2 regions of the Paenibacillus sp. FSL H7-0690 genome follow, and region 2 is predicted to be linked to the other one. Evidence: a T-box and tRNA genes for the amino acid it is inferred to sense, from the RefSeq annotation. Region 2 holds a T-box; the other holds one or more tRNA genes.
What was found. A T-box is a leader RNA that pairs with one kind of tRNA and senses whether it is charged. The one in region 2 lies ahead of argS (arginine--tRNA ligase), so its partner is inferred to be a tRNA-Arg.
Positions count from the first base shown of each region.

Region 1: it has a tRNA-Arg gene. The T-box ahead of argS (arginine--tRNA ligase) is inferred to sense a tRNA for this amino acid. The anticodon was not compared.

Region 1 is NZ_CP150281.1:5,503,301-5,506,562, forward strand. Features, by position in the region: gene MHI32_RS24250 (transposase) at 1-285, shown strand, start outside; gene MHI32_RS24255 (hypothetical protein) at 548-712, shown strand; tRNA gene MHI32_RS24260 (tRNA-Leu) at 1,212-1,290, opposite strand; tRNA gene MHI32_RS24265 (tRNA-Arg) at 1,310-1,386, opposite strand; tRNA gene MHI32_RS24270 (tRNA-Gly) at 1,397-1,471, opposite strand; tRNA gene MHI32_RS24275 (tRNA-Lys) at 1,508-1,580, opposite strand; tRNA gene MHI32_RS24280 (tRNA-Asp) at 1,595-1,672, opposite strand; tRNA gene MHI32_RS24285 (tRNA-Met) at 1,698-1,774, opposite strand; tRNA gene MHI32_RS24290 (tRNA-Val) at 1,864-1,939, opposite strand; tRNA gene MHI32_RS24295 (tRNA-Glu) at 2,029-2,103, opposite strand; rRNA gene rrf (5S ribosomal RNA) at 2,723-2,839, opposite strand; rRNA gene MHI32_RS24305 (23S ribosomal RNA) at 2,986-3,262, opposite strand, start outside.
Region 2 is NZ_CP150281.1:5,614,697-5,617,958, forward strand. Features, by position in the region: gene MHI32_RS24755 (collagen-like protein) at 1-720, opposite strand, end outside; gene MHI32_RS24760 (hypothetical protein) at 758-1,117, opposite strand; T-box leader at 1,367-1,585, shown strand; gene argS (arginine--tRNA ligase) at 1,626-3,262, shown strand, end outside.

The DNA of each region.
Region 1 (3,262 bases), 110 kb from region 2:
GCGAAAAAAGGACAAACATTTCAGATGTATACAGAAGCATTTAAATTAAAGGCGGTTAGAACCTACTTAGATGGATCATCTAGCTATACGATCATAGCTGAACAACAAGGTATCCGTAGTTGCACGCAATTGAAGGTTTGGGTGAGAAAATGGAAAAACGGAGATTCTTTCGATGAACGTAAAAATGAGGAAAAAGAGATGAATCCTAGGAAAGGTCGCTCTCGCACGTCCTTTGGTAGTGTCGAACAAGAAAGTGACTACCTGAAAGCGCAGGTGGATATTTAAAAAAGCGGTATCCAAATCTAATAAAGGAGAAGCTCCCAGGCAGCGAGAGAACTACGCTACCCGCATCATATTACAGACCTCATAGCGATTGCAGGGATATCACGGACCAGTTACTACAAATGGCTAGCTACATAGCCTAAGCGTCAGAGCCAGGAATGACAAAAATCAAGAGATCAAGGAACACATGATGGCCATTCATTTTTCGCATCCAGATTTAGGCTATCCTCGCATTTCGACTGCCATGTAGGAGGCAGGCTTCAACGTGAATCACAAGAAAGTATGGCGAATCATGAAAGAACTATCGATCAAATCTATCATTCGAAAGAATCGAAGACAGTCTAGTTATACCCTTTCTATCGTTTTCCCGAATCGCTTAAAACGTAAATTTCATGCCACAGCACCACAGCACCACAGCAAAAAATGGTAACGGATATTACCTATATTTCGGACGGAACTAACTTTCATTACTTATCCGTCATACAAGATCTATTCAACAACGAGATTGTCACTTTGCAATTGTCAGAACGTAACGATGTTCAACTCGTGTTGGATACGGTTACGAAGTGGACAAGAAAAAGAGACGTACATTGGAAGCCGTGCTCCATTCGGTTCAGGGCTTCCAATACACGTCTCAGGCATACAATACAGGATTAGAGGTATTCGGCATTAAAGGCAGCACTCTCGCAAAGCTACCTCCCTAGATAATGCATGTTTCGAATCCTTCTTTTCGCATCTCAAAACAGAGGAGTTGTACCTCAAACAGTGTAATTCAAGAGCGGAAATATCACCGCTTTCAAGCAAAACTATCGGTGCGCGCTGGCAGCATAGCTTTTTTCATTTGTCTACTTGACAGGGGTATGACCAATACTCAGAAAATAAAAAAACTTGTAAAATTGCTGAAAGCAATCTTACAAGTTTTTTCGATATACCGGTGAGAGGACTCGAACCTCCACGGTTTCCCTCTCGATTTTGAGTCGAGCGCGTCTGCCATTCCGCCACACCGGCAAAGTATTAAGTTAAAATATGGCGCGCCCTGAGAGATTCGAACTCCCGGCCTTTTGATTCGTAGTCAAACGCTCTATCCAGCTGAGCTAAGGGCGCAAAATTTATATGGAGCGGACGACGGGAATCGAACCCGCGACCCTCGCCTTGGCAAGGCGATGCTCTACCGCTGAGCCACGTCCGCACACGGTATGTATTGATGTCCGACTCACTAAAGAAGTGAGCCATGAAGGACTCGAACCTTCGACACCCTGATTAAAAGTCAGGTGCTCTACCAACTGAGCTAATGGCTCATAAAGCAAGAAAATGGCGGAACCGACGGGATTCGAACCCGCGGTCTCCTGCGTGACAGGCAGGCATGTTAGGCCAACTACACCACGGTTCCAGAAGAATAATTGCTTAATGAAAATTGGTTGCGGGGGCAGGATTTGAACCTGCGACCTTCGGGTTATGAGCCCGACGAGCTACCGGGCTGCTCCACCCCGCGTCAGTAAAAAAGTATTAATTCCCTTGGATCCCCCGGAAAGTATCCAGAATCCTCAGTGAAGCATTAACTTCACTTTTGGGGATGTGTTATGGTGGAGGCTGAGGGGATCGAACCCCCGACCCTCTGCTTGTAAGGCAGATGCTCTCCCAGCTGAGCTAAGCCTCCATGTAAAGAAGCAACTTAATTATCATAACATAATCAAATCTGTAATGCAACCTTTTTTTCTAGAAGTCTGAAGCTGTTTCAAGAAGAAATGGTGACCCGTATGGGATTCGAACCCATGTTACCTCCGTGAAAGGGAGGTGTCTTAACCCCTTGACCAACGGGCCGTTTTAAAAACAAATTGTTTTGACAACAAAAAAGATTATATCATGTATTATTAAGTATAGCAATACCTAAACTAATTATTTTTCTTTTTACTCTTCCCTAGGTAATAGATTGATATGAAGCTTTTGAGCTATTATCTCAACGATTTCACCTATAGTTCTATCATTCGTGTCTAGATGCTGCTTAAATACCTCGTGATCAAGCCCTCTGATGCACCTGTCGATCTGCTGAGCAGCCCAAGAGTCTTTTCCTTCACTCTAATGCTTAATCTCTTAAGCAAGGTCTCTCGGCAGGCACACAAACTAAAATGATAAAGCTCTATACCTCCATCAATTAACTTGCTGATGATTTCCCTGCAATAATCCGGATTCACTAGGGTCATAGGTACGATAATTATTCCATCATATTCGCTAGCTATGTTTTTCTTCGATAAATTTCATTTGCGGTTTCTGTCTTCCCTGGACCAAAAGCACCATTGATCCATATAATCATGATCATTTGCCTCCATGAACTAATTTTCATTCAAAAACCACTTCACAGTGATTGCCTATCCTTATAATAAACTGCTAAACATCGTACAACAAAAAGACCACTGTCGAATACTCAACAGTGGTCTTGCGTGCTTGGCAACGTCCTACTCTCCCAGGACCCTTCGGTCCAAGTACCATCGGCGCTGGAGGGCTTAACGGTCGTGTTCGGGATGGGTACGCGTGGAACCCCTCCGCTATCGCCACCAAACGGGCATTTGCGGTACAAATGCATTATTCAGGTCTCAGCATCGCCAAATGCTGAAAACAAATTCATCATCACACAGTCACTTGGACTATATAAATCTGAGCTTGATGCCTGAAAACTGAATCCGAAACGAATCTGCATTCTAACTATAGGATAAGCCCTCGACCGATTAGTATTGGTCAGCTCCATGCATTGCTGCACTTCCACCTCCAACCTATCTACCTCGTCGTCTTCAAGGGGTCTTACTAATTGGGAAATCTCATCTTGAGGGGGGCTTCACGCTTAGATGCTTTCAGCGCTTATCCCGTCCGTACGTAGCTACCCAGCCATGCTCCTGGCGGAACAACTGGTGCACCAGCGGTACGTCCATCCCGGTCCTCTCGTACTAAGGACAGCTCCTCTCAAATTTCCTGCGCCCACGACAGA
Region 2 (3,262 bases):
TCCGGTCGCTCCTGTTGCACCCGTTGCTCCGTCAGCTCCCGTTGCACCAGTCGCACCATCTGCCCCTGTTGCACCTGTCGCCCCAGTCTCTCCTGCTCCGGTAGCACCCGTTACTCCATCCGCTCCGGTTGCACCAGTTGCACCTGTAGCTCCATCGGCACCTGTTGCCCCAGTCTCTCCTGCTCCAGTCGCTCCAGTTGCTCCATCCGCTCCCGTCGCCCCGGTTGCACCAGTTACTCCATCTGCACCTGTCGCCCCAGTCTCTCCTGCGCCGGTCGCTCCCGTTGCTCCGTCTGCTCCCGTTGCTCCTGTTGCTCCATCCGCTCCCGTTGCACCAGTCGCCCCGGTCGCGCCAGTTATCCCTTGCGTTACACCAAGCAATTCTGCATGTACAAGTCGATGGGCAGTCACAATCTGGCCAACGCTATTTTTTCCCCATACTGAGATTTGAATCGGATCATCTACCAGACTTGTAGTTGTAAAAATAAATTCAAACGCATCAAAATCGGCATAATAATCACGTGTTATAACTTCATTAGGTGCTACATTTATCAGCTCGCTGACATATAAAGTTCTTGTCCCATCCATATAGTATCCTTGAACAAGAGCCATTGATGAATCAATGTCACTTCGGTTATCAATTTTGACAGTAACATGCTGAGTAGGTCTTACACCCCCTACCATACTATTGTCTATCGGTCCGGTAGATAAATAACTCAATTTCTCATCACTCCTTTAACGTTAACTGTAATAATTATTAAATTAATACTGCCTGCTTCTCCCACGCAACTATGCGATGAGGATCTACCAATGCCCCTGAGTTCTGTTTACCCCAGACTGAAATCCCAACCTCTGCTTCAACCGCTTCTACTGTTGTAAACACAAATTCAAATGCGTCCAAGTCGGCAAAATAGTTCTTAGTTAAAACTTGATTAGGTGCTAGATTTACTGTTTCATTCACATACATCGTTCTTGATCCGTTAAGAAGGAAACCTTGAATAACTAGATTATAAGGATTAAGAGAATCCCGATTAACTACTTTTACGGTTACCAGTTGCGACGGTCTGACCCCTAGGATCGGGCTGTTATCTATAGGTCCAGTAGAAAAAATAGCCATGTTTTATTCACTCCTCCCTTCCACTACAATTTGAAAGATTAGTGGCTCCGTATAGTAATATTCCTTGGCTTGAGTTAGCGTGTGGACTGTTGTTCAAAGGAACAGCTGGTCCTATAACAAGACAGCCTTCTTTTTCCAAATTTATAATCTACTAAACTGATAAGCTAACAACAAAGAGCAACCAAGATTGTTAAGAAGCTAACCACTATTGCTTTTTATGAAATATTAGGTATACTGGTAAAAATTAATTAAGCATCGATGAGCGGGAGAGTAGTTAACGAGATCTAGTCCTCAGCGAGCCGGGAGAGTGTAAGCCGGTACAGATCCCTTTAATGAAGCGCACCCGTGAGATGGACTTCTGAACCTTAGTAGGAAGTCCCGGCTGAAGGCCGTTATCCCGTAAGGTGGCTGAACAACTTGTTCAGCAACGAGAGTGGTACCGCGAGCGCTAAAGCCCTCGTCTCTTTTGAGACGAGGGCTTTTTTGTATTTTCAAAGGAGGGTATACCATGTTAAATCAAATCATCAAAGACGGAATCGAGCACAGTGTACAACGTGTATTCAATACCTTAGGAGCTGACTATCCAGAGGACATTGCCATTCTGATCGAACAGCCAGCTAATCTAGAGCATGGTGATTATTCATGCAATATCGCTATGCAGCTAGCCAAAACTCTACGTAAATCCCCAATGGTCATAGCAGAATTAGTGAAAGCAGAGCTTCAATTCCAAGGGCGCCTCGCCGGTCTTTTACAAAAAGTTGAAGTCGCTGCTCCCGGATTTATCAATTTGTATATGAATTGGCAAAGCTGGGCTGAACATTCCTTTGAACTGCCTGCCAGCACTGGGGAAAAAGTCATCATCGAGCACACTTCTATCAACCCCAACAAAGCCGCTCACGTAGGTCATCTAAGAAACGCCTGTATCGGCGATACTCTAGTCAGAATTATGAAAAGAACTGGGTATAACGTAGAGGTCCATAACTACATTGATGATCTCGGCAATCAGCTGGCGGATACAGTTGTTGGATTATTAAATATATCTTTAGAAGGGGAACACCAACGTTTCGGTGATTTTTGCTGGGATCTTTATGCCAAAGTGAACAAAGAATATGCGCTGAACCCTGAGATGACACATAAGCGCACAGATATACTGCACTCCCTTGAACAAGGGGGCGGTAACGAAGCCTGGCTGGGCAACCTTGTAGCTGAACGCATCGTTAGAGAGCATGTAGAGGAAATGAAACATTTTGGAATTTATTATGATTTGCTGGTATGGGAGAGCAGTATTTTAAAAGAGGGATTTTGGGCAGCCGCAGCTGAGCTACTGAAGCAGACAGCCGTTTTTGTACAAGAGACTGAAGGTAAACTCGCAGGCTGCTGGGTGCTGAAGCAAAGAACAGAGGCTAACATTGGAGCGGATTCAGAGGAGCATCAGCTCGATAAGGTGCTGGTGCGTTCGAATGGGATTTTAACGTATACAGCCAAAGATATTGCCTATCATCTCTGGAAATTTGGTCTTTTGACCAAAGATTTCTCCTTTAGCGAATTCTCGTCCGGTTTATGGACAACTGGATTAACTGGAACCCAAGAATCTTATGGGCAGGCGGACAGAGTCATCAATGTGATCGATTACAGACAGGAATATCCACAACAGATGGTTAAGCAAGCCTTAGGGGCACTAGGTTATAACGAGCAAGCAGACAAACTCCATCATGTGAGCTATGGTGTTGTATCTCTTAGTCCCGCTTCGGCGGCCGAGCTGGGTATAGATATTTCAGAAGGCAAATCTTCTTATGCTATGTCCGGACGTCAGGGAATCGGGATTAAGGTAAGCGATTTGGTGGAGCTTATGGAACAGAACATTGAGCACTCACGTTCCGATAAAGACGGCCTCTCCAGCCGATTGATTGCCACTGCTGCGATTCGCTACTATCTGCTGCGGTTTAATTTAGGAACGGAAATCGTGTTTGATTTCAAACAGGCTACCGAAATATCCGGCAATACCGGAGTTTATCTGATGTATACTTTTGCGCGTGCGACAAGCGTTTTGAGTAAAGCTACGATCCCAATCCTTACAGCTGCCGCACAGCTTCAGTTCCCTTCCGAATTGGAAAAAGCAGAGCTTGCCCTGCTAAGACAGCTAAG